2 regions of the Candidatus Pelagibacter sp. HIMB1746 genome follow, and region 1 is predicted to be linked to the other one. Evidence: riboswitches for the same ligand, from Rfam matches in the RefSeq annotation. Region 1 holds a riboswitch; the other holds the start of a gene.
The links. A riboswitch is a leader RNA that binds a small molecule or an ion and turns the genes downstream of it on or off. The one in region 1 is predicted to bind glycine.
Positions count from the first base shown of each region.

Region 2: it holds a riboswitch for glycine, as region 1 does, so the genes downstream of both, gcvT (glycine cleavage system aminomethyltransferase GcvT) here and ACTTBM_RS06530 (malate synthase G) in region 1, are expected to answer to the same signal.

Region 1 is NZ_JBNAJZ010000004.1:172,122-188,522, reverse strand. Features, by position in the region: gene secA (preprotein translocase subunit SecA) at 1-1,474, shown strand, start outside; gene ACTTBM_RS06535 (acetyl-CoA carboxylase carboxyltransferase subunit alpha) at 1,478-2,572, opposite strand; glycine riboswitch at 2,677-2,764, shown strand; gene ACTTBM_RS06530 (malate synthase G) at 2,844-5,006, shown strand; gene recR (recombination mediator RecR) at 4,993-5,604, opposite strand; gene ACTTBM_RS06520 (YbaB/EbfC family nucleoid-associated protein) at 5,608-5,925, opposite strand; gene dnaX (DNA polymerase III subunit gamma/tau) at 5,918-7,567, opposite strand; gene ACTTBM_RS06510 (prephenate dehydratase domain-containing protein) at 7,705-8,541, opposite strand; gene kdsB (3-deoxy-manno-octulosonate cytidylyltransferase) at 8,541-9,272, opposite strand; gene ACTTBM_RS06500 (c-type cytochrome) at 9,366-9,905, shown strand; gene argF (ornithine carbamoyltransferase) at 9,897-10,826, opposite strand; gene ACTTBM_RS06490 (aspartate aminotransferase family protein) at 10,829-11,995, opposite strand; gene ACTTBM_RS06485 (GcrA family cell cycle regulator) at 12,165-12,659, shown strand; gene ACTTBM_RS06480 (complex I NDUFA9 subunit family protein) at 12,664-13,647, opposite strand; gene ACTTBM_RS06475 (ribonuclease D) at 13,664-14,275, shown strand; gene ACTTBM_RS06470 (KpsF/GutQ family sugar-phosphate isomerase) at 14,275-15,243, shown strand; gene ACTTBM_RS06465 (LPS export ABC transporter periplasmic protein LptC) at 15,244-15,816, shown strand; gene ACTTBM_RS06460 (ATP-binding cassette domain-containing protein) at 15,816-16,401, shown strand, end outside.
Region 2 is NZ_JBNAJZ010000005.1:43,199-59,599, reverse strand. Features, by position in the region: gene ACTTBM_RS06985 (ABC transporter ATP-binding protein) at 1-193, shown strand, start outside; gene ACTTBM_RS06980 (putative hydro-lyase) at 194-979, opposite strand; gene ACTTBM_RS06975 (tetratricopeptide repeat protein) at 984-1,469, opposite strand; gene ACTTBM_RS06970 (5-oxoprolinase subunit PxpA) at 1,469-2,242, opposite strand; gene ACTTBM_RS06965 (allophanate hydrolase subunit 1) at 2,271-2,948, shown strand; gene ACTTBM_RS06960 (biotin-dependent carboxyltransferase family protein) at 2,938-3,879, shown strand; gene ACTTBM_RS06955 (DMT family transporter) at 3,879-4,751, shown strand; glycine riboswitch at 4,784-4,872, shown strand; gene gcvT (glycine cleavage system aminomethyltransferase GcvT) at 4,951-6,051, shown strand; gene gcvH (glycine cleavage system protein GcvH) at 6,051-6,431, shown strand; gene gcvP (aminomethyl-transferring glycine dehydrogenase) at 6,431-9,301, shown strand; gene ACTTBM_RS06935 (NAD(P)/FAD-dependent oxidoreductase) at 9,308-10,546, shown strand; gene ACTTBM_RS06930 (DUF1365 domain-containing protein) at 10,539-11,303, shown strand; gene ACTTBM_RS06925 (class I SAM-dependent methyltransferase) at 11,303-12,481, shown strand; gene ACTTBM_RS06920 (DUF3833 domain-containing protein) at 12,492-13,031, shown strand; gene ACTTBM_RS06915 (SDR family NAD(P)-dependent oxidoreductase) at 13,032-13,790, opposite strand; gene ACTTBM_RS06910 (TspO/MBR family protein) at 13,812-14,279, shown strand; gene ACTTBM_RS06905 (NAD(P)/FAD-dependent oxidoreductase) at 14,282-15,385, shown strand; gene ACTTBM_RS06900 (protein adenylyltransferase SelO) at 15,386-16,401, opposite strand, start outside.

The DNA.
Region 1 (16,401 bases):
ACAAAATGAAAATCAAACTTTAGCATCAATTACCTATCAAAATTATTTTAAACTATATAAAAAAATATCAGGTTGTACCGGTACTGCAGTCACAGAATCTGAAGAATTTTTTGAAATATATAATCTTTCAGTGGTTGTAATCCCAACAAATAAAGAAATGATCCGAAAGGACTATAATGATTTGATCTTTAGAACTGAAAAAGAAAAAAATGATGCAATAATTAATAAGATCATTGAAAAACATGAAATTGGTCAACCAATTTTGGTTTTCACATCTAGTATCAACAAATCTGAAGTTTATTCTAAATTATTAAATGAAAAAAATATTAAACACGTAGTTTTAAATGCAAAGAACCATGAAAATGAAGCTGAAATTATTGCAAATGCAGGAAAAGAAAAATCTTTGATAATTACAACCAGTATTTCTGGTAGAGGTGTTGACATCCAGCTTGGTGGAAAAAAAGGATCAATTCCTGATGATCAGTTAAAAATAGATAAAGAAAAAATTAAATCTCTAGGTGGTTTATTTGTAATTGGTACAGAAAGAATGGAGTCTAGAAGAGTGGACAATCAAGCAAGAGGAAGAGCTGGACGACAAGGAGATGAGGGTAGTTCTGTCTTTTATGTAAGTTTAGAAGATGATTTGATGAGAATTTTTGGCTCAGAATCTATGAATAATATGCTTGAAAAACTTGGTTTAAAAGATGGCGAAAGTATTGATCACCCTTGGATCAACAAAGCATTAGAAAGAGCTCAGCAGAAAGTTGAAGCCAGAAATTTTGATATCAGAAAAACACTTATCAAATTTGACAATGTTTTAAATGACCAAAGACATGTTGTGTTTTCTCAAAGAAAAAATGCAATGAATAGTGAAAATATTTTTGATTATTCCGATGAATTTTTAAAAGAAATATCAGAAGACTTGATAAAATTAAAAATTCAAAACCTATCTAATCCAAAAAGTAATGAATTTAACAATAAAGTTAGGCAAATTGTTGGGAAAAGTTTTAATGATGCCGAACTTGAAAGTTTGATTTCTGCAAAAGATAATGAACTGAAAGAGCAAATATCCTCAAAATTTAACGAGACACGTAATGAAAGAATTAAAGTTCTAAACGAGCAGCATGCAAAAGAAATTGAAAAAAGAATATTTTTGCAAACAATAGATTTGAATTGGAAATCACATATACAATATTTAGAACAACTTAGACAAGTGATTGGATTAAGATCTTACGGTCAAAGAGATCCTTTAGTTGAATATAAAAAAGAAGCTTTTGATTTATTTTCAAATTTATTAGAAAAACTAAAATTAGACTACGTTACAATTTTAATGAATTTAAAAGTTATAACAGAAGAAAGATCTTCCAATGAGGAAAGAGTAAATCCAAAACCACAAGCCAAAAAAATGGGAAGAAATGAACCTTGCTTCTGTGGATCGGGCAAGAAGTTTAAACATTGCCATGGAGCTTTGTAATTCTTAAAAAAGAAAAAATAAAGAAGCTAAAAATAATAAACCTACACCAATACCATATAATAATTTTTTTGATTTGAAAATGTTATCAAAATTATTTTTCTTAATGGTCAAATTACTTAAATCTTCTACATTGCTCATAAAACCATCATTTCTTCCAATTTTTAAAAATTTATTTTTTCTTTCATTCATTATATCTTCTGACGTCATTTCGTTGTATTGATCTAAATTTGTAGAAATAGATTTTCTAACGTTATCAAGCATCAGGTCTCTATCCCTGTGAGCACCACCTAAAGGTTCTGGGATTATTTCATCAATAACTTTTAATTTTAATAAATCTTTTGCGGAAAGCTTCATTGCTTTTGCCGCATCAAGCATTTTTTTTGGATCTCTCCATAATATAGTTGCACAGCCTTCAGGAGATATAACTGAATAAATAGCATTTTCTAGCATAATAACTTTGTTAGACGATGCTAATGCAATCGCACCACCTGATCCACCTTCACCTATAATTATTGCAATAGTTGGAACCTTAAGTTCCATACAGCATTCAATTGATTTTGCTATTGCCTCAGCTTGACCTCTTTCCTCTGCACCAACACCAGGATAAGCGCCTGGCGTGTCTATAAAAGAGATAATTGGAATTTTAAATTTATTTGCTAAATTCATTAAACGAATAGTTTTTCTATAACCCTCAGGTCGCATCATCCCAAAATTTCTTTGAATTCTGCTATCTAAATCTTCACCCTTTTCTTGACCGATAACTAAAACTGACTGACCATTAAATTTTGCAAAACCAGTAAGTACAGATTTATCTTCACCATAATAACGATCTCCAGATAGAGAAATAAAATCTTCGAATAAATTATCTATGAAAAATTTAGACTTTGGTCTGTCTTCATGTCTTGCAACCATGGTGGTTTGCCATGGATCTAGGTTTGAATATATATCATTTAATTTTTGATCTAACTCAACTTGTGTTTTTGAAATTTTTTGGGTATCCACTTCTGATAATCCCTCTTGATTGTAGGGATCTTTTAATTTTTCCAATTCTGTCTCTAAATCTTTAATCTCAGTTTCAAAATTAAGATAATTTTTCATAATAAGGTTATAGCGGATGGTTAATTCATAAAAAAGGCAATAAAATGATATTTAATTTAAAGTGTAATTGTTATTAATTGACTCTTTTTTAGAAGAGGATACATATTTTATTGTCGGGAGAGACTATTAAATTTAGCACCGAAGGAGCAACCACCCCGGAAACTCTCAGGTAAAAAGGACCGATAGTTGCATAACGCTCTGGAAAGAGAATTAATTCCGCCGAAGGAGCAAAACTCTCAGGCAAAAATACAGATGGGGTAATTTAGGTGATATGCAAGAAAAATATATAAATATTAAAACTTTAAAAGTATCTGAAAAACTTTCTCAATTTATTAGTGACGAGCTATTAAAAGAAACAGATCTATCTGTTGATAATTTTTGGTCAGGGTTCGAGAAAACAGTCAATGAATTAGCACCTAAAAATAAAGAATTAATTAAAGTTAGGGAAGACTTACAGAAACAGATAGACAATTGGCACATAAAAAATAAGGGAAATGAATTTAATTTTTCAGAATATAAAAAATTTTTAACAGAAATTGGTTATTTGAGAGAAGAAGGTGATGATTTTGAAATATCAACTCAAAATGTTGATGAGGAAATAACAAGTATTGCTGGGCCTCAACTTGTTGTACCAGTCATGAATGCGAGATACGCATTAAATGCAGCTAATGCTAGATGGATGAGCTTATACGATAGTCTGTATGGAACAGATGTAATTGAACAATCAGAAGATAGCGTATCTGAAAGATACGATCCGTTAAGAGGTGAGATGGTAATAAAATATGGAAGAGATTTTTTAGATAAATATTTTCCATTAGCAGGATTGAGTTGGCAAAAAATTACAAGTTTTGCGGTTAAGTATGGAAAATTTAAAGCTTTAAAAGGTGCTGATATTTATGATTTAGTAGATGAGAATAAGTTTATTGGTCATAGGGGTGAAGCCGACAACCCGTCTGCTATAATTTTAAAAAATAACAATTTACATATAGAAATTTTAAAAGACTCAAGAGCTTTTGCGGCTCAACAAGATCATGCTGGAATTAGTGACATAATTTTAGAATCTGCGGTATCAACAATATGCGATAACGAAGATAGTGTAGCCGCTGTAGATGCAGAAGATAAAATTGTTTGTTATAGAAATTGGCTAGGTCTGATGAAGGGTGATCTAAAATCAAAATTTGAAAAAGAAGGAAAATTATTTGAAAGAAAACTTAACCCTAACAGAAGCTATATTTCAAAAGATGGAAAAGGTTTAAAGCTTCATGGAAGAAGTTTGCTGCTAGTTAGAAATGTTGGTCACTTAATGACTAATCCATCAATAATTTTAAAAGATGGTAGTGAAGTCCCAGAAGGAATAATGGATGCGTTCATTACTACAGCCGCAGCTCTTCATGATATTAAGAAAAAAACCAATTCAAGAACCGGTTCTATTTATATCGTGAAACCAAAAATGCATGGACCAGATGAAACTGCATTTACTGATTTGCTTTTCTCAAAAGTTGAAGAAGTTTTAGGTTTGCCAAAATATACCTGCAAGATTGGAATAATGGATGAAGAAAGAAGAACCTCAGCTAATTTAAAAGAGTGCATTAGATCGTTAAAAAATAGAGTTTTTTTTATAAATACAGGATTTCTAGACAGAACTGGTGATGAAATGCACACCTCTATGGAAGCTGGTCCAATGATTAAAAAAGGTGACATGAAAACTTCAAAATGGATTACAGCATATGAAAACAATAATGTTGATATTGGTTTAAAATGTGGATTTTCTGGAAAAGCTCAAATTGGAAAAGGAATGTGGGCAATGCCTGATAAAATGAAAGATATGATGGAGCAAAAAACTGGACATTTAAAAGCAGGTGCAAACTGTGCATGGGTTCCATCTCCAACTGCTGCAGCTTTACATTCGCTACATTATCATGAAATAAATATTTTTGATGAACAACAAAAAATTAAAAATAGAGAACAAGCAAAACTTGATGATCTTTTAACAATACCTACAGCTGATAGACCAAATTGGTCTGTAGATGAAATTAATAAAGAAATTTCTAACTCAGCTCAAACTTTATTAGGTTATGTGGTCAGATGGATCGATCAAGGAGTTGGGTGCTCCAAAGTACCGGATATAAATAACGTAGGTTTGATGGAAGATAGAGCCACACTTAGAATTTCATCTCAACATATTGCAAATTGGATACATCATGGAATTACAACAAAAATTCAAGTTGTAGAAATTCTTAAAGACATGGCTAAAATTGTAGATGATCAAAATAAAAACGACTCTAATTACGTAAGAATGAGTGATAACTTTGAAAATTCAATAGCATTTCAAACTGCTTGTGATTTGGTATTTAAAGGAAAAGAACAACCATCTGGTTATACTGAACCTTTACTGCATTTAAATAGACTTAGTAAAAAGTCTAATCTGAATTAGAAACTAAGTTAGACCGATTTTTAAAAGCAGAAAATAAAGTCCCGTCGTCTAAAGTTTCAATTTCACCACCCACAGGTAACCCCTGTGCAAGTTTTGTAATTTTTACATTAGAATTTTTTAAGCTATCTTGAATGTAGTAAGCAGTAGTTTGACCTTCCACAGTTGCACTTGTGGCTAATATTACTTCTTCAATTTTATCTCGATTAACTCTCTCAACCAGTGAATTTACAAGTAAATCTTCTTTTCTTTGACCTACTGATGAAATGGTACCTCCCAGAATATGAAAATATCCCTGATAGATATTTGAATTTTCAATCGACCATTGATCAGCAATGTCTTCTACAACACAAATCTTTGAATATTTATTTTTTGTATTTTCACAATTTATACATCCAGTTGAAATTGACTTAAGTGAACCACAAGAATTACATCTAGTTACATTTTTATAAAGTTGAGCCAATGTATTTGCCATTGGTTTTACTAATTCATCACGGTTATTAATAAGTTTTAAAACAATCCTTTTGGCAGATTTTGGCCCCAAACCTGGAAGCTTTGAAATTAATTTTATTAATTCCTCAATCTCGTTAATATTTTGCATCTACTATAGTGGCCACTTAAAACCAGGTATTCCAAATCCGCCTGTAGCTTTTGATATCTCTTCTGATGTTTTCGACTTTAATTGTGATTTGGCGTTATTATGCGCAGCTACAATTAAATCTTCTATTATTGATTTGTCTTCTTTCATTATTTCATCTGATAGTTTAATTGATTGCATTTCACCTTCTCCATCCAAGACTATTTTTGCTGAATTTGAGCCAGAAACACCTTCTACTCTAATTTCCTTAATTTTTTGCTGACTCTCTTTCATTTTTGCTTCAAGTTCTTTTGCTTTGTCTAATATTTTATTAAAATCAGTCATTATCTTTATCCTCATTAGTTATCGATTTAACATCTACCAGTTCGGCATCGGGAAAATTTTCCATAAAGTTTTTATAAAGTTCAGTTTGTTTAGCTTTTTCAATTAATATTTTTTTTTCATTTTGCTTCTTTTCTCTAATTGAGAGATCTCCTTTTGACTTACTAAGTGTGATAATCCATCTTTCTTTTGTCCATTCAAAGAGCTTTAAGGAAAGATCTTTTACAAAATCTTTATCAAGGCTGTCATTAAATGAAATCTCAATTCTATTTTTTTCAAATTTAACCAAATTGACATTTTTCTCTAATTCAAATTTAAGTTTTAATTCTCTTTTACTTGTGCAAATAGCAATTAATTCATCAAAAGAATTAATTTGAGTTTGGACTTCTGCTTTAACTTCAGTTTGTATTTCAGGTTTCTTTTTTTCTTCTTGAGAAATATTTTTTATTTGATCAATAATTTTAGTCTCAGTTTTTGTTTCAACTTTAATAGTTGAATTTTCTTCTTTAGGTTTTGTATCTATTTGTTTAACTTGTTTTACAGAACTTAAGTGCATTAATCTAATTAAAAACATCTCAATTGATAAATGTTGATTTGACACAATGTCTAATTCTTCTAATGACTTGATAGAAAATTGCCAAAATAAAATTAATACATCTGGTTGAATCTGATTAGAAATATTTTTTATTTTGTTAAATTCTTCATCATTAAGAGAAAAATTTGTGCTTTCTAAAGTAAGAGAATTAATATTTTTAAAGTAATATAATAGCTCTAAAAAATCATTTAAAAATATTTTTGGTTCAACTCCTTGATCATATATTTTTCTATAAATTTTTATTACCTTTTCTTCTTCTCCTCTTAATATCAATTCAAATAAATCAATTAATTGTGATTTATCAAAATAACCAAAAATTTTTTGAGCAGAATTTAAATCTAGTTCTTTATCATTATCTAAACTTAATAACGCTCTATCTAATAGAGAAAGTGCATCTCTTACTGAGCCTTCAGATATCTTTACAATTAATTTTAGAGCGTCATCCGTAACTTTTCCGTTTTCTTTATCTTTAATTTTTTTTATAAAATCTAACAGTTCAGAAGATTTAATCCTTGAAAGATCAAAACGCTGACACCTTGAAACGACTGTTATAGGTATCTTTTTTATTTCTGTTGTGGCAAATATAAATTTTAAATATGAAGGTGGTTCTTCCAATGTTTTTAGTAAAGCATTAAAAGCTTGTTTACTTAACATATGAACTTCATCGATTATAAAAATTTTGTACTTTGCTGAAGTAGGTCCGTATCTAGAAAACTCAATTAGATCTCTAACATCATCAACTCCTGTCTTGCTGGCCGCATCCATTTCAAGTACATCAATGTGACTTGAGTTTGCAATCGACTGACAATTTTCACACAAATTATCAATGCACATTTTTTCAATACCATTTGAGCAATTCAAGGCTTTTGCTACAATTCTTGCGGTTGTAGTTTTTCCAATCCCTCTAATTCCAGTAAACAAATATGCATTAGGTACTTTGTCAGCTTTTATTGAATTTATAATTGTTTCAGCAACAACTTCTTGACCAATAAGATCATCAAATATTTGAGGTCTATATTTAAGAGCTAGAACTTTAGAATTGTTATTCATAATTTTTTAAGGAGACTAGAACCTGAATAACTGTCTCTACGACTGCTTCCGTTAAGATCTGGTCGGGTTCAAGCAGCATCCACCTCTAGCCTCCAAATCTATTATAGCAGTTAAAATTTCTATTCTACAAGAAAAGATTATTGTTTTTTTTGTCTCAAACTATCGGCTTCAAAAACACCTAGGACGTGAAAATCCTCACAATGTAAACCTAGCTCTTCAAGAGATTTTTGAACTTTTGGATCTTCAATATGTCCATCTAAATCACATAAGAAAAAATAAGAGTCGAAAGAATTTTTTTCAGGGTAACTTTGAAGCTTAGTAAGATTTACTCCATTGATAGCAAATCCTCCAAGCGATTGATAAAGAGCTGCAGGTTTACTTTTAAGTTTAAATAAAAATGAAGTTATATATTTTTTATTTCCAAACTCAGGTTGAGATATATTTTTTCCCATAACAAGAAATCGTGTTAAATTTCCACTCTCGTTTTCTATATTTTTTTTAATGACATCAAGATTATAAATTTCAGCACTTAGAGATGATGCTATTGCTGCCTGTTTTTTGTCTTTTGTTTTAGAAATCATTTCGGCTGATCCAGCTGTATCTGCTCTTATATGTTCAGCAATATTATTTTCTTTTATGAAATTTGAACATTGCGACAAACCCTGTGCATGAGAATAAACTTCTTTTATATCAGACAGTTTAGCTCCCTGTTGACCTAATAAATTATGTTCGATTTTTTGAAAGTGCTCTCTGTAAATATTCAACCTATGCTTAAATATTAAATATTCAATTCCTATATTTCCTGTAATTCTATTAGACTCTGGAATTATTATTCTGCAATCAGGTTCTTCTGAAGCTTTATTAAAACAGTCATCAAAAGTTTTACAAGGTAAAATTTCAGCATCAGGGTCGATTGATAATGCTGCTAAATGAGAATAAGCTCCAAATGTTCCTTGAAAATATATTTTACCCATCAGGACTTATATTCCATTATTTTTTTTAAGGCCAGATAATCTTCCTGTGTATCAACTCCTATAGGGGCTTTGCTTGCTAGAGCAACATTTATTTTGATATTATTGTCTAGAGCTCGAAGTTGTTCTAATTTATTTTCAATTTCATTTTTAGATTGTTCTAATTCAACAAAGTTTTTAAGAATTTGTGATGAATAACAGTATATCCCAATATGGTGATAAATATTTAAAGCATCTTGAGATTTCCTTAAGAATGTTTTTGCTTTAGAAAATGGGTCATCTTCTAAATTATTTTCAGTAATAACTTTAACTATATTCTCATTTGCTAAATCTGATTTATTCTCAATTTTAGCAGCAAGGGTTCCTATTTTTGCTTTGTGAGCTATCATCATCTGGTTCAAATTTACAATATCCTGAATATTTATTGCTGGCTCGTCACCCTGTAGGTTCATTATAAAATCAATATTATCTAAGTTGAGTTTTTCATAAGCTTCATATATTCGGTCTGTACCAGTTTTATGTTTATTGCTTGTTAAAATAGCATTTCCTCCATTATTTTTAACATCATTGACAATCTCTTGATCCTCTGCTGCAACAATTACCTCCCCAATATTTGCTTCTTTTGCCTTATTAAATACATGTGAAATAATTGAAATATCATTGATTTTTAATAATGGTTTTCCTGGAAGCCTAGTTGCGGATAATCTAGAGGGTATAATTATAAGAGTTTTCATCAGTCACTAATTAAAATAGAGGCAAATTTGTACATTAAATTTTAGTCAAATTTTAATTTATCATGTTATACGTTCAAAATTAAATTTATAAAAATGGATTCTTTTGAAATTAACAAAATTGTAGCTGCAGTTCTAATGGTAGCACTTCTTGTTATTGGTATAGGAAAATTATCTGATGTAATTTTTCATGTAGAAAAACCAGAAACTCCAGGTTACACGGTGGAAGTTGAACAAGTGTCTACTGCATCATCTTCTACAACAACTACTGCAGAAGAAAAAGTCGACATTGCTGCATTAATGGCTATGGGAGATATAGCAAGTGGAGAAAAAATATTCAAAAAGTGTGCAGCCTGTCACTCAATAATTAAAGGTGGAAAAAATGCTATAGGTCCAGCTTTATATAATGTCGTTGGAAGAAAAGTTGGAGCAGTTGAAGATTATAAATATTCAAAAGCATTAGCTGCATATGAAAAAGAATGGACATTTGAAGAGCTAAATGGATTTCTAAAAAAACCTGCTAAATATATTAAAGGTACAAAAATGGCTTATGCAGGTTTAAGAAAAGAAGCAGATAGAGCGTCTGTAATTAAGTATCTAAATGAAAATTCAGATAGCCCAGTTCCACTACCTTAATTTTCCAAAACAATACAACAATATACTTTTTTGAACGTGAACTCTATTAAGAGCTTGTACCCATACATGAGATTTATTTCCTAAGAAAATATCCTCAGAAACTTCATTCCCTCTAGGCAGACAATGTAAAAAAATACATTTCTTATTTGCAAAACTCATTAATTTTTTATCAATTTTAAATTTTTTAAATGCTTGAATTTTTTTCTTCTTATTAACTTTATCATTTAAAGAAATAACTTTATCAGAAAAAATTACATCAGCTCCACTGGCAGCTTTTTTTGGATCATTATAAATATAAATTTTTCTCTTATTTTTTTTAACCCAATTTCTCACTTCTTTTCCTGGTTCAAAATTTTTAGGACAACCAATGCTTAATTTGAAAGAAAATTTAACTGAAGCAGCTATTAAACTATCCAAAACGTTATTTGAGTCTCCAATCCAGCAAATATTTAATTTAGAAATAGGTTTTTTTGTAATCTCTTCAACTGTAAAAACATCTGAAAGAACTTGAGTTGGATGAGAGGACGGGCTCAAACCATTAATGACCGGAATAGATAAATATTTTTTAAAATCCTCAATTTTTTTATCACTATCTGTTCTCAACATAAATCCATCACCATAAGTTGATAGAACCTTCGCTGTATCTGATATACTTTCGCCACCTTGCCCTAAATGAAGTTCATTGGATCTAAGTGTTACAGTGCCTCCTCCAAGCTGTTTTATTGCTAAATAAAAGCTCATTCTTGTTCTCAGGCTTGGTTTTTCAAACATTTGGATCAAAATTTTACCTTTTAATGGAGCTCCTCTATCTATCTCTAGAGTATTGAGTTTTTTTCTAGAACTTTTTCTTTTTTTTGCATCAGTAATTATTTTTCTTAAATCTTTACTAGGAATATCTTTCAAATTTACAAAATGTTTCATAACTATTTAAATTCACTACAAACTTTATTTATAATTTTTAAAGCTTCATCAAGCTCACTTTTTTTGACATTAAGAGGTGGTAAAACTCTGACTACATTTTCTGCAGCACGAATAGTTAATAATTTATTTTCCATTAATTTTTTAATAAAATTTGTCTGATCTTGATGCAGCTGTATTCCAATTAAAAAACCTCTTCCTCTTATTTGTTTAATAATACTAGGATATTTTTCCTTAATTTTATTTAAGTTTGTTATGAAATATTTAGACAATTTTTTTACATTATTTAAAAACTTTTTATTTGAAACTATATCCATTACTTTATTTCCAACTGACATGGCGAGCGGATTTCCACCAAATGTTGAGCCATGGGTTCCTGGAACCATTCCGACAGAAACTTTTTTATTCATAAGAACAGCTCCTATTGGAAATCCACCTCCGATTCCTTTGGCTATTGGGACTATGTCTGGTTTCACTTTAGATTTTTCAAATGCAAAAAAATCTCCTGATCTGCCTATTCCACATTGAACTTCATCTAGAATTAAAAGAATTTTTTTCTTATCACATAATTTTCTGAGCTCTCTTAAACAGAAGTCTGGAATAACTTTTATCCCTCCCTCCCCCATTATTGTTTCAACCATTATACCTGCAGTATCTTTTGTAATTTTTTTTTCTAATGATTTATGGTCTCCAAAAGTAAAGTGATCAAATCCTTTTACTTTAGGACCAAATCCTTCTGTCATTTTCTTGGATCCGCTCGCATAAATTGCAGCTAATGTTCTTCCATGAAATGAATTTTTAATGCAAAGAATTCTATTTTTATTTGGTTTACCTATTGAAAAAAAATATCTTCTAGCAACTTTAATAGCTGCTTCAGTAGCTTCTGCGCCACTATTTTGAAACATCACATAATCAGCGAATGTTTTTTTACATAGTTTTTTTGCTAGATTTTCTCCTTCAGGAATTTGAAAAGCATTTGATACATGCCAAAGCTTTTTTGATTGGTTGTTTATAGTTTTGATTAAACTTGGATGAGCATGACCTAAAGAATTAACTGCAATACCCATCACAAAATCAAGATATTTTTTTCCATCAGTAGAGTAAAGATAGCTTCCCTTTCCATACTTAAATGAAATTTTTTTTCTATTATAATTTTTTGCTAAATTGCTCATAAATTAAATTTGTTTTATAAATTTTATTTCATAGATACAAGTTATGATTGAAAAACTAATTTTATTTGAGCTAGGCTTTTATTGTTGATAACTCTAATTTTTTGATTGTTTAAATTAAATCAATAACAGTATATTGTCGTTTTATAAATAAGTAGCACAACATATAGATATGAGCTGGACTGAAGAAAAAGTTTCAAAATTAAAGGAATTGTGGGGCAAAGGTAATACAGCTAGCCAAATAGCTGAAATTATAGGCGGCATAAGTCGTAACGCTGTAATTGGTAAAGCTCATAGATTAAATCTTTCAGCAAAAATCAAAACTAGAACTGCTACTTCTAATAAAAATTTTGAAAATTCAATTGAGCAAAATAACGTTCAATCAAAAAGAGGCCGTAAAAGTAAATTTAAATCATTAATTATTGAAAAAGATTTTGAACCAGAAAATCCTAAACAATTAGAAGAACTGGATGAGAATTTATGCAAGTGGCCAATAGGTCATCCAGATGAAAAAGAATTTTATTTTTGTGGCAGATCCTCTTTAAAAGATTTCTCTTATTGTAAACTTCATTTACTTTATGCTTATCAACCAAAAGGTAAAAAGGAAGAAGTTACAGAAAAAGAGGAAGTTCCAGAATTTATTGAAAAAAAAATTCAATCCGCTTAAAATTTTAAGTAGTTTTAATATCTATATTATCTGAATTGTATTTTTCTGTGGAAAATTGTCCACCTTCTCTCCACATATAACAATATTTTTTAACTTCTTTATCAAAGTATCTCAAACTTGGCACACCAATTTCTGAATTTGATTTATATTTTCCAGATAGAACATTATCATATTTTAGAAGTTTCAATTGATCTCTGGTCAAAAGTGGTTTTGGCATTATTTCGAAAAATCTCGCTGACATTTGTGCTAATGGTAAAGGCATTGGTATCAATAATCTTTTCTTTCCCATTAAATTTAATAATTTTTCTAATATTTCTTTAAATGAAATTGTTTCTGGACCGACGCATTCAATTATTTTGGAATTAACATTATTGGAAATTACATTAAAAATAACATCTGTTAAATCAGAGCAATGAATTGGTGCAAACTTGGTTTTACCTTCATAGTAAAGTGGAAATATTGGTAATCTATTTAAAAGTGTCATAAAATTTGTTGTAAAATTATCATCTACTGAATAAACGATAGATGGTCTTATAATTGTAGCTAGAGGAAAATTTTTTAAAATTTTTTCCTCCCCTTCTAATTTACTTTTAGCATAATCAGAATCTGTTGCCTTGTTTATTCCAAGAGCTGATAGATGAATTAAATGTTTAAGTTTATATTCTTTTGAAAGTTTAGATAACAAAGAGGGAAAAACACTGTGAATATTTTTAAATGTATTTCCTTTTTTTGACTCGAATAAGATACCAATTAAATTTATACATATGTCCGCTTTTTCAAAAAGCTTTCTAAGTTTTTGTTCTTCAAAAATATTTGATTCTACAATATCTATATAGCCTGCATTTGCTTGGGTTTTAATGATGTAGCTTTTTTGATGAATATTTCTTGTTACAACAGTTACCTGATAATTATTTTTTGTGAGCTTCCTAATTAAATTTCGACCGATTTGACCACTTCCACCAAAAATTAGACAATTTTTTGCTTTCATATATATATGTTTAAAAATGAATAATAATATTCAACTTCATAAAAATGATCTACCAGATGATTTAAATTTAGGCAATATAATTGCCGTAGATGGTGAGTTTATGGGTCTAAATGTCAGACGTGACCCATTATGTTTAATTCAATTATCTTCGGGTAACTTGGATGCACATATAGTTCAATTCAATAGAGATAATTATCAAGCACCTAATCTGGTAAAGCTTTTGAATGATGAAAATATAACCAAAATATTTCATTATGGTCGTGCAGATATAGCACATATTAAATATTATTTAAAAACAGAGACAAACAATATTTTAGATACAAAAATTGCTTCTAAACTTGCAAGATCTTATTCTGATAATCATTCTTTAAAAACATTAATTAAAGAATTTATAAATATAGACATTAGTAAACAATTTCAAAGTTCAGATTTTGGTGGTGAATTAACCCCTGCACAACTTAAATACTGTGCTAACGATGTAATATATTTGCATCAAATTCATGATGAATTAAAAAAAATATTAAAAAGAGAAAATAGAATTAAACTTTATGAAGATTGTCTAAAATTTTTAAATACTAGAGTTGAACTTGATCTAGCTTTATTTAAAGATGATATTTGGTCCCATTAATGAAAAAAAAAAATTTTTCAAAAATTGCAAAAAATGTAATTAATCTAGAGATACAAGCTCTAAAAATTTTAAAAAAAAATATAAATAAATCGTTTAATGAAGCTGTTTTTCAAATTGCAAATTGTCAATCAAAAGTAGTTTTATGTGGGGTTGGCAAAAGTGGATTAATTGCATCTAAAATTGCTGCAACGTTAGCTTCAGTTGGAACTCCTTCGTTTAGTCTTTTAGCGAGTGAAGCTTCACATGGTGATCTTGGTATGATTTCAAAAAAAGATATTTTAATATTAATTAGTAACTCAGGTGAAACAACTGAACTTAAAAATATAATTCAATTTGCAAAGAGAAATAAAATTTTATTAATAGGTATTGTTTCAAAAAAAGAGTCTGTTCTTTATAAATCTTCTGACATAAAACTATTTATACCAAAAGCTAAAGAAGCTGAAGGTATAGTCCCAACCGCAAGTACAACTGCACAACTAGCCCTAGGGGACTCTCTTGCAATAGCTTCTATGAAATACAAAAAATTTGGCAAAATGGACTTTAAAAAACTTCACCCTGCCGGAAGTTTAGGTGCTCAACTAAAAACTGTAGAAGATATAATGATTACAGGAGACAAAATACCTTTTGTAAATGAAAATATAAAAATGAATAAAGCTTTGAAAATTTTAACAGAGAAAAAGTTGGGAATTTTGATAGTTTTAAACAATAAAAATAAAACAGTTGGAATAGTAACTGATGGGCAAGTAAGAAGGTTTACTGAAAAAAAATTTGATTTTCGTTTATTGCCAGTTAAGAAAATAATGACAAAAAAACCAATTTTTATTGGAAAAGACGAATTGGCTGCAAAAGCACTTTCAATGATGAATAATAAAAAAATTACATCACTTATTGTAAATAAAGAAGGCCAAACTCAAAAAACAATTGGAGTTATTCATATTCATACAATTTTACAATCTAATATTTCTTAAATGTATAGAAAAAAATTTTTAGGAATTTTTTTTATTTTTTTATCTTTAATAATAGTAATATTATTTTCTTATTTTAAATTCTTTGGTAACAATAAATCCAAAATAGTTCATATTGAGAATAAAGAAGAAGTTTATAACTCTAACTTAATCAAAGATGTTGAGTATTCAACTAAGGATAAGAATAACAATGAGTACTTTATTAGAGCCGACGAAGGAGAAATAGATTTTTCTAATCCAAATATTATTTTTCTAAAAAAAGTTTACGCATTTATTAAATTAATTGATTCTAGAGAAATAACTATTGTTTCTGATTTTGGAAAATATAATTCTGAAAATTATGATACTATTTTTTCAAAAAATGTAAAAATCAACTATTTAGATAATAAAATTGCTGGAGAATATTTAGATTTTTCTTTAGAAAGGAATTTGATGATAATTTCTAAAGAAGTTAGTTACAGTAATTTGGATAATATAATGAAAGCTGATGTTATTGAAATCAATATTAAATCAAAAGATACAAAAATATTTATGCAAGATCAAAAAGAAAAAGTGATTTTAAAAAGTAAAAACTAATGGCTATAATAAAAAAATTTAGAATTAAATCTTTCAAAAAAAATAATTCTATTGTTGAATTTAACAATATCTCACTTTCTTATGGAAATCGATTAATCTTAGATAATTTAAATTTTACAATTAACGAAGGTCAAATTTTTGGAATGCTTGGTCCTAATGGAGTTGGGAAATCAACAATTTTTAATTTAATTACAGGTTTAATAAGTCCAAATAGTGGTATTATAAAAATTTCAAATCAAAATGTAACTAACTATCCTATATATCTAAGAGCTACAAAATTTAAAGTAGGATATGTGCCACAATATGGAGGGTATTTTAATGATCTTACACTTCATGATAATTTGAAAGCAATCAGTGAAATTGTTATTGAAAATAAAAGTTACAGATTAGAAAGAATAAATTACCTAATTTCTAAATTTGAACTTGATAATCTTAAAGATATTAAAGCAAAATTTTTATCTGGTGGACAAAAAAAGAAGTTAGTTATTGCTCTATCTTTATTAAGTGAACCAAAAATTTTACTTTTAGATGAGTGTTTTGCGGCATTAGATGTATTAACAATAAAAATGTTACAAGAGATTATAG
Region 2 (16,401 bases), on a different contig from region 1:
AGACTTAATTAAGATATTTAAAAATATTGTTGCAGAAGGTATTTCAATTTTGTTTGTAGAGCAAAATGTAAGATTAGCTCTGAGTATGGCGGACAGAGGCTATGTTTTAGAAAGTGGAAGATTAGTTATCGATGGTAAATCAGAAGATTTAATTGATAATGAGAAAGTAACTAAAGTTTTTTTAGGAAATTAATTAAAAAGCAGCAAGATCGTTATTTAGTTTATCAGTAATAAGCATTTTACCCGGACTGTGAGTGATGCAAAAATCAGGTTTTGAATTTTCTAAAACAGATTGAGGAGTAACACCACATGCCCAAAATACAGGAATTTCATTGTTCTTTATTGTTCTAGGTGGATCACCATATTCAGGTTTCATTATATCTTTAATTCCAATTTCATCAGGATTACCAACATGCACAGGTGCACCATGTACGGCAGGAAATCTTGAACTAATTTGAATTGATCTAATCGTATCTTTTGAACTTAATGGTCTCATAGACACAACTAGTTTTCCTGAAAACTGTCCTGCAGGTTCACAATCTATTGAAGTTTTATACATCGGAACAATAGTATTGTTTTCTATATGTTGAATTGGAATACCAGCCTCAATTAAAGGCAGCTCAAAAGACATTGAACATCCTAGAACAAAAGTTGTTAAATCTTCATTCCAATATTTTTTAATATCATATGGCTCGTCAACTAATTTGCCTTTTTCCCATACTCTATATTGAGGAACATCAGTTCTAATATCAATATCACCAAGATCTTTTAATGAAGGATCTCCTTTAGTACCAAATCCAATTAATGGACAAGGTTTTGGATTTTTTTGACAGAAAGAAGCAAAGTCCATTGCATATTTACTTGGTAAGATACAAAGATTTCCTTGAACATACTTGTTAGCAGCGCCTGCAGTTTGTTCTTTATAATTATTTTTTCTGATAACTTTTCTTGCTTCTAATGGATCTTGAATATCTAGCATTAAATTAGTATTTAGATTTCTTAGTTCCTTCAATTATTTCTTTTAACTCGTTATATTCTTCACAGTTACAAGTTTCTAATACTTTAAGTCTTTCTTTAGCTAAATCCATTCTATTTGTAGCAACATAAAGTTCTCCTAGATATTCATTGATACCTTTGTGATTTGGATCAATTTCTAGACCTAAAAGATAATATTTTTCTCCATTTTCATAATCACCAAGCTTTCTAGTTGTAAAACCAAGATAGTTTAAAGTATCTGCTTGAAGAGGTTTTTCTTTATTTGATTTAAGAAGAAGCTTCTGTGCTTTTGAATATCTTTTTTTAGCTTTTTCTAATTTACCTTTTTTTTCGTATTTTTTTGCAAATTTGATTGATTGTACTGCTTTGTCGTAATCTGACTTTACCTTTTTTGGTGTTGAGTCTGAACCTGCTGAAATTGCATTGGAAGCAAACAAAACAAATATCAAAGTAATAAATATTTTATTAATCATTATAAAAATTTCTCCATTTGGCTTAAAGGTTTTAAATGTAGTCCATTTTCAATTAAATTTTCTCTAATTGATCTTGCAGTAGCAAGTGAACTTTCATTATCACCATGTATGCACACAGAGTCGATTTCACAAGGTATTTGCTTTCCACTGTGACAATTCAGTGCCTGATTTTTTACCATGCTCAATACATGTTTTTTAGCTTCTTCAGGATCAGTAATTAATGCGTGTGGTTTTTTTCTTGAAACTAAATTTCCATCATCTTCATAGGTTCTATCTGCAAAAATTTCACAGGCAATTTTCATATCTAATTTTTTAGCTGCTTGCTCCATTTTAGAGCCAGTAGGAACTAAATAGATTAAATCCTTACTTATTTCATTGATCGCTTTCGCTAAAGTTGTTGCCAGCTCAATATCCTCACACGCCATATTATTTAATGCTCCATGTGGTTTAATATGAGTAACATTTTCTCCATGATCTTGAGCAATCTTTTGTAAAATTTCATATTGGTCGATAATTAATTTTCTAACTTCTTCAGGTGCAAGGTTCATTCTTTGTCTTCCAAAATTTTCTGGGTCATTGAATGATGGATGAGCACCAATGCTAACACCGTTTTTTTTTGATATTTGAACCACTTGGTTCATAGATTCTTCATCACCAGCATGAAATCCACATGCAACATTAGCAGAATTTACTATATCGAGTAAATCTGGATCATATTTATTTGAATGGTGTTTTGATTTTTCACCTAAATCACAATTTATATTAATTTCCATAGTTCTAATTGTTGAAGTATAACATGCCATGATAAAAAATATATCAAATCTTGGTGACGCAGCTGTTTATTGCGATTTTGGTGTAGAGGTAAATAAATCAGTTAACTCTGAAGTAATAAAATATTTTAAAGCTTTAAAAAAAGAGAATGTTCAAAGTATAAATAATCTTACTCCTTCTTATAATAAATTAATAGTTTCTTACGACCTTAGAAAAACAAACTTTAAAGAAGTTAAAAAATTGATTGAAAATTTAAATGTTAATGAAACTCAAGACAACAATAGCACTAAAATAGAAATTCCAGTTTGTTGTGATGATCAATTTTCTCTTGATATAAAAAGATTAGAAGAAAAATTAAATATTAATCGAGATAAAATTTTAGAAAATTTTTTTAGTAAGGAATATTTTTGTTATATGACTGGATTTATTGCCGGTATGCCTTTTTTAGGTGATTTGGATGAAAATATGAGAGTACCAAGATTAGAAACACCAAGAGTAAAAGTCCCCAAAGGATCAGTTGCTTTAACTGAACAATTTGCAAATATTTATACATTTGAAAGCCCTGGTGGATGGAACATACTTGGTAATACACCTGTAGATGTTTTTGATAATTCAAAAGAATTAGAACCAAATTTAATAAATCCTGGCGATATTGTAGTTTTTAAACAAATAAGTCTTGAAAAATATAATAGCTATAATGATAAATAATTTCGAAATTATAAGAGCTGGAGTAAACACAACCTTTCAAGACCAAGGAAGAAATAATTTATATCATATAGGAATTCCATTTAGTGGAGCAATGGATAATAGAAATTATAGTTTAGCTAACAAGCTGGTAGGTAATAAATTAAATTCACCAGTGATAGAATTTGCATACCAAGGACCACATTTAAAATATTCTGGAGATAAAATTAATATAGTAGTCACTGGTGATATTGTTTTTAAAATTATTAAAAATGGCACAGAAATTGATGGTAATTGTTATGAGAGTTATCAAATCGAAAGTGGAGATGAAATCAATCTTATCTCTACAAATAAATCAGTTTATGGCTATTTAGCAGTTGGTGGAGAATTAGATTTAAAATTTCAATGGAATAGTTGTTCGATAAATACCAAGGCAAATATTGGATCAAATAATGGAAAAAAATTAGAGAACGGTCAAAAAATAAATATCCTAAATATTAATTCAGACCAAAGTAAAAAAAAAACTAATTATATAAACTCTAAAGTTGAAAATATTAGAGTAATAAAAGGACCAAACTTTGATTATTTTTCTGATGAAGGAAAAAAGATATTTTTTGAAAAAGAATTTTCTGTATCAAAACTTTCAGATAGAATGGGAATGAGATTAGAAGGTCCAAAAATTGAAAATATTGTAAATACCAATATTAAATCAGAAGGTTTGTTAAAAGGAGTCATCCAAGTACCAGCAGATGGAAACCCAATTATTATGCTTTCAGACCATGGTACTATTGGAGGATATCCAAAAATTGGTGTGGTAGCCAGCGTTGATTATGATCGATTAGTACAAATATCACCTGGCTCAAAGATTAAATTTAAAGAGATAAATTTATCTGATGCTGAAACTTTATTTAAATTGTATGAGATGGATACTCAGAACTTACTCAATCAAATATAATGAATATTATTAGAAAACTTCCAGGGCCTTTTTTAATTTTCTTAGGTGCGTGCAGTCTCAGTTTTGGAGGTTTGATCGTTAAGTCATTTGAAGGAGCAACTCTTTGGCAAATATTATTTTGGAGAACAGTATTTTTCTTAATTGTTATTAGCTTGTACTTAGCTTTAACTTATAAAAAACAAGTATTTAGATCCTTTTATAATTTAGGATTTCCTGGCTTCTTTGGTGGATTTATTTTATCACTTGGTTTTAGTGGTTATGTATTTGCGATGTATAATACAACAGTTGCTAATGCTAATTTTATTATTCAAACACAAACAATCTTCCTAGCAATATTTGGTTATTTTTTTTTAAAAGAAAAAATTTCAGCAATCACTCTTACTTCAATAATTCTTGCAATCTCAGGAATACTTTTAATGGTTGGAAGTTCTTTATCTCCAGGTCAAATGTCTGGAAATATTGCAGCTTTCATAATGCCAATATCATTTGCTACTTTAATTTTAGTTGTAAGAAAATATCCAACTGTTGATATGGTTCCTGCTCAATTTGTTGCAGGTGTTTTTGCGTTGTTAATAGGTTTCCTAATGTCAGAAAAAATAATGATATCTCCTAATGATATTTTTTTAGGATTTTTAGCTGGGTTTTTACAATTAGGATTAGGTTTTATCTTTATTACTATCGGAGCTCAACGAACACCATCAGCAATGGTTGGAATCATAATGTTAACAGAAGCTGTACTAGGTCCTTTATGGGCGTGGTTATTTATAAATGAACAACCACCTTTCATTGTTATAATTGGAGGATCAATAGTTATTTTTGCAGTTTTACTTCAATTTTACAATTTATATACCTCAGAAAAAAAAGCGATCTAATAACATTTGACATTAAACCGTATTTATTAGAATATTTGTTAACGGGAGAGATCACAAACTTTGTGACACCGAAGGAGCAACCGCCCAGGAAACTCTCAGGTAAAAGGACCGTATGTTATTAACTCTGGAAAGAGATTGAGTTCTCGCCGAAGGAGCAAAACTCTCAGGCAAAAATACAGATGGGTACGACAGAGTTAGTATGGGAAAAAAAACATCATTAAATAAACTTCATAAAAATAATCATGCTAAATTTGTAGAATTTGCAGGATATGAAATGCCCATACAATACAGCAAAGGGATTGTTGAAGAACACAAATTTACAAGATCAAATGCAGGTATTTTTGATGTGTCTCATATGGGTCAATTATTTATTAATGGTGGAGAGGACTTAACTGCTGATCTTGAAAAAATTTTTCCACTTGATTTAAAAAATTTGAAACAAAACTGTTCTAAATATAGTTTTTTAATGAACGATAGTGCTGGAATTCATGATGATTTGATAATCACTAAAATTGAAAAAGGATATTTAATTATTTTAAACGCAGCATGCAAAGATAATGATTTTAAAATTTTGTCAAATTTACTGAAAAACAAATATGAAATGGTTCTTGATGATCAACGATCATTAATTGCAATTCAAGGTCCAAAGTCAGTTGAGATTTTAAATGACATAATAGAAGGTGTTGAAAAACTTAATTTTATGACAGGGAACTGGTTTGATTATAAAAATCAAAAAGCTTTTGTTACAAGGTCTGGTTATACTGGAGAGGATGGTTTTGAAGTGTCTATTAATAACGATTTAGCTGAAGGATTTACTCAGAATTTGATGGAAAAAGGAGCACAACTTATAGGACTTGGGGCAAGAGATACCTTGAGATTAGAGGCTGGATTGTGCTTATATGGACATGAACTTGATACAGAAAAAACACCAATTGAAGCAAACTTAAAGTGGGCAATTTCTAAAGAAAGAATTTCAAATGGTGGATTTATTGGTTCTGATAAAATTATGAAAGAAATACAAGAGGGTACCTCTAAAATTAGAATTGGGATTAAGCCAGAAGGAAGATTGATTGCAAGAGAAAAAACTAAAATATTTGATGAGTCAGAAAAACTTATTGGTGAGGTTACAAGCGGAACTTTTGGCCCAAGTGTAAATGGTCCAATAGCAATGGGCTACATTGATAAAGAGTTTTCTAAAGTTGATACAAAAATTTTACTAGAAGTAAGAGGAAAAAAACATCCTGCAAGTGTTTGTGGGTTACCATTTTATAAAAAAAGTTACGTGAAAGGAGTAAACTAATGAGTGAAGTTAAATTTTCAAAAGAACACGAGTGGATTACAGTAGAGGGTGATGTTGCCACCATTGGAATTACAAAACATGCAACAGAAATGTTAGGAGATATTGTTTTTGCTGAGTTACCTGAAAAAGGTTCAAGTGTTGAAAAAGATGGTACAGCAGGAGTGGTTGAGTCAACTAAAGCTGCAAGTGATGTTTATACTCCAGTAAGTGGTGAAGTAGTAGATACCAACCAAGCCATAGTAGATGATCCTGCTAAGATTAACGAAGACCCTGAGGGATCAGCTTGGTTTTTTAAACTTAAATTAAAAGATAGTTCAGAAATGGACAGCTTAATGAACAAAGAAGAATATGATAAATTTGCAAAGGAGAGTGCTAGCTAATGTTACATAACTCACAAAAAGACTTTTTAAAAAGACACATTGGGCCTTCAGAAGAAGATCAAAATAAAATGCTGAAGGAGCTAAATTATAATTCATTAGACGATTTAATAAAAAGTACAGTTCCAGAAAAGATACAATTGAAAGATGGATTAAATATAGGAGAGTCTAATTCCGAGTATGAAGCATTAAGAAAACTGAAGGCGATTTCAAAAAAAAATCAAATTTATTCAAATTTTATTGGTATGGGTTACTATGGAACTTACACTCCATATGTAATTTTAAGAAATATTCTAGAAAATCCAGGTTGGTACACTTCTTATACTCCTTATCAGCCTGAAGTAGCACAAGGAAGATTAGAAATGCTTCTAAACTTTCAACAAATGATTGTTGATTTCACTGGCATGGATATTGCAAACGCATCTTTGCTTGATGAAGGAACAGCAGCTGCAGAAGCTATGGGATTAAGTCATAGGTTAAATAAAAAGGATAGTAATTTAGTTTTTGTTTCAGAAAATTGTCATCCACAAACAATTGATGTAATTCAAACAAGAGCAGAACCAATGGGATTAAAAGTACTTGTTGGTAACGAAGATAAAGTATTAGATCAACTTAAAGAGGATTTAGTTTGTGGAATTCTTCAATATCCTGGAACTTTAGGAGACATCAAAGATCCAAGTGAAGCTATTAGTAAAATCCATAAAAAAAATGGAAAAGCAGTATTAGTTTCTGATTTATTGGCTTTAGCACTACTAAAAACACCAAGAGAATTAGGTGCTGATATTGCAGTTGGGAGCTCACAAAGGTTTGGAATACCAATGGGTTATGGCGGACCTCATGCAGCTTTCTTTGCAACTAAAGATGAATTTAAAAGATCTATGCCAGGAAGAATTATTGGTGTCTCAGTAGATAGACATGGAAATAAAGCTTACAGATTATCACTTCAAACAAGAGAACAGCATATTAGAAGAGACAAAGCTACAAGTAACATTTGTACTGCTCAAGCATTGTTAGCAATTGTTTCTGCTGCCTATGCTATTTACCACGGTCCAGATGGAATAAAAACTATTGCAGAAAGAGTTTCTCAATTAGCTAAAAATTTTGCAGATAAATTAAAACAATCTGGATATGAAATTTATTCAGATCATTTCTTTGATACAGTTACAATTGTAACAAAAGATAAAACTGATCAAATCTATAAAAATGCTTTAGATCAAAAAGTAAACATTAGAAGAGTAAATTCTGAAATGTTGGCTGTTTCTTTTGATGAAAAGAAAAATGTTTATAGAGTAAATCAATTGTTGAAAATTTTTAATGCAGCCGAGTCTATTAAAAAAGAAGATCCAACAGTAAGTTTACCTAATTTACCAAAAAATTTATTAAGAACTTCAAAATATTTAGAACATCCTGTTTTTAATTCATATCATTCAGAAACAGAGATGCTTAGATATTTAAAAAAATTAGAAGATAAAGATATAGCTCTTAACAGAACTATGATTGCACTTGGTTCATGTACTATGAAATTAAATGCTACTGCAGAAATGATTCCTATTTCATGGAGAGAGTTAGCTGAGCCTCATCCGTTTGTACCAGTAGAGCAGATGGAAGGTTATAGAGCATTATTCACTGATCTTAAAAATTGGTTAAGATCAATTACTGGTTTTTCTGGAGTTTCACTTCAACCAAATGCAGGTGCTCAAGGAGAATATGCAGGCTTAATGGTAATTAGAAAATATCATTTAGATAGAGGCGAAGAAAATAGAAATATATGTTTAATTCCAAGCTCAGCACATGGAACAAATCCTGCTAGTGCACAAATGGTTGGAATGAAAGTTGTAGTTGTTGATTGTGACAAAGAAGGAAATGTTGATTTTGAAGATTTGAAGAAAAAAGCAGAAGCACATTCTGAAAATCTTGGAGCATTAATGGTTACATATCCGTCTACCCACGGTGTATTTGAAGAAAAAATTACAGACATTTGCGAACTGATACATAAACATGGTGGTCAAGTTTATATGGATGGTGCAAATTTAAATGCACTTGTTGGAATAGCAAGACCTGGAAATTTTGGTCCAGATGTTTGTCATATAAACTTACACAAAACATTCTGTATTCCACATGGTGGTGGAGGACCAGGAATGGGACCAATTGCATGTAAAAGACATTTGCAAGTTTATTTACCTAATCATCCAGTTGTTAAAGATTGTGGACCCGCTACAGGAATAGGAGCAGTTTCAGCTGCACCTTGGGGAAGCTCAAGTATTTTATCAATTTCTTGGATGTATATTAAAATGATGGGTTCTGAAGGTTTAAAACTAGCTACTCAAGTTGCGATATTAAACGCAAATTATATAGCCCATAGACTTAAAGATCATTTTCCAATTTTGTACAAAGGCTCAAATGGAAATGTTGCTCATGAATGTATTATTGATATTAGATCAATTAAGAGTGAGACAGGTATTACTGAGGAAGATATTGCTAAAAGATTGATCGATTATGGTTTCCATGCACCTACAATGTCTTGGCCAGTTGCAGGAACTATGATGATAGAGCCAACAGAGAGCGAGAGCTTATCTGAGCTTGATAGATTTTGTGATACATTAATTAACATCAAATCTGAAATAGATAAGATCAATGCTGGTGAGTTTGATAAAGTAGACAATCCTATTAAGAACGCTCCTCATACAGATATAGAACTTGCATCAGACGAATGGGATCATAAATACACAAGAGAGCAAGCTGCTTATCCTGCTAAGTTCTTGAAAACAAATAAATTTTGGCCACCAGTTGCAAGAGTGGACAATGTTTATGGAGATAAGAATATCTTTTGTACTTGTCCAAGTATGGATGAGTTTAAAGAAGACGCGGCATAATCATTAATGAAAATTGCCGTAGTTGGTTCTGGTATATCAGGCTTAAGTGCTGCATATTATTTATCAAAAAAACATCATGTAGATCTTTTTGAGAAAGAAGATCATTTTGGTGGTCATTCTCATACAATAGATTTAATTTTTGATGAAAAGAAAGTATCTGTAGATATTGGTTTTATTGTATTTAATTTTCAAACCTATCCAAATTTAATTAATTTCTTTAAAGAAAATGATGTTCAGATTGAAAAAAGTGACATGTCATTTTCTGTATCAGTAGAAAATACAAACTTTGAATATTGTGGAAAAGGTTTAAATGGAATTTTTTCCAATAGATCTAATTTGTTTAAACCTAATTTTTTAAAAATGTTTTTTGATATCATTAAATTTTATAAAAATAGTGATAAAATAAATGTTAGAGATCAAAAACTAACTTTAGGTGAATATTTAGAAAATAACAAACTATCAAAAATGTTTATTGATTACCATATCATACCAATGGTATCTGCAATCTGGTCTATGCCACCTTATGAAGCTAGCAAGATGCCAATAACATTCTTTTTAAAATTTTTTCAAAATCATGGGCTCTTTAAATTAAAAAATAGACCTCAGTGGTATACCGTAACTAATAGAAGTAGAACTTATGTGAATAAAATAATTTCAAAGATAAGTGGTGAATACTATAAAAATTATAAAATTAAAAAAATTATAAGAAAATCAAAAGGGTTAGATTTATATTATGGCGGTGAAAGTGAATTTTTTGATTACGATAAAGTAGTAATAGCAGCTCACGCTGATGAAGCTTTAAAGTTGATTGATAATCCTAGTAATGAAGAGACAAAAATTTTATCTAATTTTAGTTACAAGGAAAATATTGCATATATTCATACAGACAAAAGAGTGATGCCAAAAAATAAAAAGGCATGGTCCTCATGGAATTCATCAATCAATGACAAAGATTTAGAAAAAAATTCTATTACTTATTGGTTAAACCTTTTACAAAACCTTAAATGCGATCAGGATATTTTTTTAACTCTTAATCCTTATTTTGAAATTGATGAGAGTAAAATACTTAAAATAGTTAAATTTACTCATCCTTATTATGATCAACAAGCATTAGATGCTCAATCAGAGCTATCTAGTTTACAAAATAAAAAAGATTTACTTTTTTGTGGGAGTTATTTTGGTTACGGTTTTCATGAAGATGGAATAAAATCATCGATTGAAATGCTAAAATACCTAAATGACTAACTCATGCATATATAACGGAAAAGTAATCCATAAACGTTTCAAACCTAAAGAGCACTATTTTAAGTATAGTGTTTTCTCACTTTTAATTGATTTATCTGAGTTAAGAAAAATAGATCAAGAAATAAGCTTCTTCTCATTGAATAAGTTCAATTTAATTAGTTTTCATGAAAAGGATCATGGTGAACGTGACGGATCTTCTCTTGAAGAGTGGGTAAAGAAAAATTTAGAACAAAATAAAATAGAGACTGTAGATATTAAAATTAAGCTTCTCTGTTATCCAAGGATTTTTGGATATGTGTTTAATCCTCTAAGTATCTTTTTTGTTTATAACCAAAATGATAAATTAATATCTATATTATATGAGGTGAAAAATACATTTGGTGAGCAACATACTTATGTTTTTAGAGTAGATAGTGAAAATAAATTAATTCAGAATAATTGTTCTAAAAAATTTCATGTTTCACCTTTTATAGAAATGAATTGTAAGTATTTCTTTAGAATTCTTAATCCTGATGAAAAACTTTCTGTAATCATTGATCAATACGATAAAGAAGGAAAAATTTTATTTGCATCTCAAGATGGAAAAAGAACAAACTTAAATAGCAGTCAATTATTAAAATCATATTTAAAACATCCTCTAATGACCATTAAAATAATATCAGCAATCCATTTTGAGGCCTTTAAATTATGGATGAAAGGAATTAAGATTATTAAAAAAAAAATAAAAATAAGAAACAATTTAACGGTTGAAAATTAATGTTATTAAATAGAGCTGCAGATAAATTGGTTTTTAAATTTTTATGTAAAATTAAAAATGGATACCTTGAAATAACTACCTATGAAGGTGAGATATTAAAGTTTGGTAACCCTGATCAATCTTTAAAGGCAAATATTAAGATAAAAAATCCAAATTTTAATTATAATTTAATTAGAGGTGGAAGCATTGGTTTTGCTGAAAGTTATATGAGAGGTGAATTTGAAACTGATAATCTTTCAGATCTAATTGAGTTAACAGCTAGAAATATTCAAGTGATATATAAATTCTCAGGTTTGCTTGATCTGCCTGTAATCAATTTCATAAAAAATAAAATAATCAAAAACACAAAAAGTCGAAGTAAGGAAAATATTGCAAAACATTATGATCTTGGAAATGATTTCTTTTCATTGTGGCTAGATGATACTTTAACTTATTCAAGTGCAATCTTTGATGATAGTTCAAAAAATTTAAGTGTAGCGCAAAATAATAAATACCAAAAATTAATTGATCTAATCAAACCTAGTTCTGGTGACAAAGTTTTAGAAATTGGTTGTGGTTGGGGTGGCTTTGCAGAATATTTAGGAAAGAAATACGATGTGAAACTAGACTGTATTACTATTTCAAAAAAACAATTCGAATACGCAAAAGAAAGAATTCATAAGTGTGGTCTAAATGAAAAAGTAAATATTGAAATTAAAGATTACCGAGATCTTCAAGGAAAATATAATTCCATCGCTTCAATTGAAATGATCGAAGCAGTTGGGCAAAATTATTTAGAGAGTTATTTTAAAACAATAAAAGATAATTTATCGAATGGTGGGAAGGCTGCAATTCAAGCAATAACCATTGATGATAGTTTGTTTGATAGATACAAAAATAAACAGGATTTTATTCAAAAATACATTTTCCCAGGAGGATTTCTTCCTAACAAAAATAGTATTAATAGATATGTTTCAGATAATGGCTTAACAATTAATTCTTACATTTCATATGCAGATCACTATGCAGAAACGTTAGCTATTTGGAGGGAAGAGTTTTTGAGAAAATGGGATCAAATTAAAAATCAAGGATTTGATCTCACATTTAAAAGAATGTGGGAATTTTACCTATCTTATTGTGAAGCTGGATTTAAATCTAAAAATATTGATTTGATTCAATTTTCAATGCAGAATAAATAACACCAATAATATGAAAACAATTAAATCAATTTCGTTGATAATTCTGGCTTTCTTAATTACAAGTTGCTCAAATAATAGTGTCATGAAACCAGAAGATTTTAAAAATAAAGAACCTAGGTTAATTATTGAAGAATACCTTACAGGAAACGTTAAAGCTTGGGGTGTTTTGCAAAATCGATCAGGAAAAGTTACAAGACAATTCTCAGCCGATTTAGACGGAACATGGGATGGCAAACAACTAATTTTAAAAGAAAAATTTAATTGGGACGATGGTGAGGTTCAAGACCGAGAGTGGACAATTACTAAAATAGATGAACATAATTATGAAGGTACAGCAGGGGACGTTGTTGGAAAAGCAATAGGATATTCTTACGGTCCTGCATTTAAATTTGAGTATGTTTTGTTAGTTCCAGTTAAAGGAAAAGAATTAAAAATTACTTTTGATGATTGGATCTTTAAACAAGATGAAAGAGTTGCAATCAACAGAGCTACAATGACTAAGTTTGGATTTAAAGTAGCAGAGCTAACGGTTGTATTCGTTAAAGATTAATTATTTCTTTTGATGCTTAGTCATCTTTCCTACTAATTTAAAATAAAGTTTACTTGGAAGAAAACTAAAGAACTTTAAAGTTAAAGTAAGCGCTTTTGGAAAATGTATTTCAAAAACATTCTTATTAATTAAGCCATCATAGATTTGATCAGCAGCAAATTCAGGTGTTTTCAAAAATGGCATTTTAAAATCGTTTTTATCAGTCATAGGTGTTTTAATAAAACCAGGAGAAACTAAACAAACTCGAACATTGTACCTTTTAAAATCAAAATATAAACTTTCTGCTAAATTATTTAGTGCAGATTTTGATGGTCCATAACCAGTTGAATTAGGCAATCCTCTATAACCAGCAATAGATGAAACTATAGTGATTATACCACTTTTTCTTTCTCTATAATATTGTTCCACTGCTTTAATGGAGTTCACTGTTCCAAAAAAATTTACTTTAAAAACATCTTCCATTTGCTCAACATCGATTTCTTTTTCTTTTTTTGGATTCCATGTACCAGTTGAAAAAAAACATATATCAATATTTTCAAACTTATTTTTAATCTGGTTGAAAACTTCTGTACATTTTGTTTTATCAGTAACATCTAAGGGAAATGATGAAATATTTTCATAATTTTTTGAAAGTTCATCTAAAAGTTCAACTCTTCTTGCGGATACAGCAACATTCCAACCTTTGTTTGCAAATTTAATTGCTAAAGCTTTACCAATCCCTGTACTACCACCAGTTATCCAAATAGTTTTTTTGCTCATTTTTTGTTATGTATAAACATTATGTTAAAAAATAAAATTGTAACATTTATATTATTTCTTATCATTACATTTTCAGCTTCATTAATTGGAGGATTAGCTACAGTTACTTTCAAGGAGCCTTGGTATTCTTTGTTAAATAAACCTGTTTTTAATCCACCAGACTGGGTGTTTGGTCCGGTATGGACAATTTTATATTTATTGATGACTATTTCTATTTGGATGTATTGGCACTCCAAAAATAAAGAGATGAATACAGTTTATATTTATTTTATTCATTTAGTTTTCAATGCAACTTGGAGTATAGTTTTCTTTGTATTTCACAACATGGTTTTAGCTTTAATAGTATTAGTTGTGTTAATTGCATTTATTATCAATCTAATCATAAGATTTAGACGCGTCACAATGATAAGCTCGTATTTAATGATTCCATATTTACTTTGGTGTTGCTTTGCTCTAATTTTGAATACAAGTTTGATAATATTGAATTAATTATGGATGATGTTGTTGTAGTTGGTGGTGGAATAATTGGAGCAGCAACAGCTTATTTTCTCTCAAAAGAAGGGAGAAAAGTAAAAGTTATTGAAAGAGATCCAACTTACAAAACAGCTTCATTTCCTTTGTCTTTAGGAGGTTTTAGAAGACAATTTTTTCAAAAAGAAAATATCTTACTTGGTAAATTTGCAAGAGAATTTATTTTTCAAATACCAGAATTGTTAAAAACTGAAAAAAATCCTAATCCAACAGCAAGTATGGTAACCAATGGTTACCTTTTAATGTTTGGTCCTGAACATGCTGAAGAACAATATAAAGCTTTAGAAAATCATAAAGAATGTGATGCAGGTACAAAAAATATTAAAGGATCAGAGTTATCAAAATTATTTCCATATATAAATGATGAAGGTGTTGAGACCGCTACTTACACAGACAATCAAAGTGAGGGTTGGATTGATCCTTTTATGTTTCATAGTGCACTGAAAAGTAAGGCAATAGAACTTGGGGCAGAATTTATTAAAGGAGAGGTTAAAAGTCTTTCAGAGATAAATGCAAAAACAATTGTTTCCGCAGCTGGTTGTTGGACTAAAGAATTATTAGAGGACATTCCTGTTGAGCCTCAAAAACACACAGTGTTCAGAGTAAAATGCCCAACATACATAAAAGAAATGCCTTTAACTGGTGATTTAACTACGGGTGTTTATTGGAGACCAGAGGGTGGAGAATATTTAGCGGGATCACCATTGTCAGTATTTGGTGCAGATGATTTAGAGCCAGCATGGAATGATTTTGAAGAATTAGTTTGGCCAGCACTAGCAAAAAGAATACCAGCTTTTGAAGAATTAAAATTAACTGGAGGATGGGCAGGTTATTATGATTGTAACAGATTAGATAATAATGCTGTTGTTGGAAAACATCCTAAATACGATAATGTTTATATGGCCACTGGTTTTACTGGAAGAGGATTAATGCAAGCTCCAGGTATTGGAAGAGCGTTAACTGAATTGATCACAACTGGTTCATACCAAACAATTGATATAAGTGATTTTGCTGTTGAAAGAGTATTGGGCAAAACTGCAAGAAGAGAACCTTACGTTTTATAATTAAGTTCCACAAAAAGTTTGATATTTTTCATTACCTATTGGTGTAGGTTTTTGAAATTCAATAATATTTTCTTGATCAGAATAAGGATTACTTAAAACTTTTAAAAGTTTATTCATTGTTTCAAGATTTCCTTTGCCTGCATCAGCTAGAGCATCCTCTACTTTTTGATTTCTTGGTATAACTATAGGATTAGTTTTTTTCATCAGTTCTAAGTATTTGTCAGATGAATTATTTAGTTTTAATCTTTTCTCCCATTCATTAGTCCAATTTTTAAAATCATCATTTTTATAAACTTCATTATCAACCTCAACACCCATTAAATGACAGAAGGTATTTGTATAATCTGCATTATTATTTTTCATCCAATCTAAAAGTTTATTAATTAATGTTAGATCATTTTTATCTTCACCAAATAAACCAAGTTTATCTCTCATCATATTTAACCATTTTTCTTCATAAATATTTTGAAAATTATCAATTAACTCTGTTGCAATTTTAATTGCTGTATCTTCATCTTTATCAATAAGTGGTATCAGACATTCTGCAAATCTTGCTAAATTCCATTTTGTAATTGGTGGTTGATTTGAAAAAGCATATCTTCCAAATTTATCTATAGAGCTAAAAACAGTTTTTGGATCATACTGATCCATGAATGCACATGGACCATAATCAATTGTTTCACCAGAAATAGCCATGTTATCGGTGTTCATTACTCCATGAATAAATCCAACCCTCATCCAATTAATGACTAACTGACATTGTTTTTCCATTACAAGACTTAATAAATCTAAAGCTTTGTTTTTAGAGGACTTAACTTCTGGATAGTGTCTATCAATTGTGTAATCAACCAATGTATTAAGATCTTCTAGATTTTGAGTGGCTGCGATATATTGAAAAGTGCCAACTCTAATATGGCTGGACGCGACTCTTGTTAAAATTGCTCCATTCAACAAATTTTCTCTAACAACTTTTTCCCCAGTTTTAACAACTGCAAGACTTCTTGTTGTTGGAATAT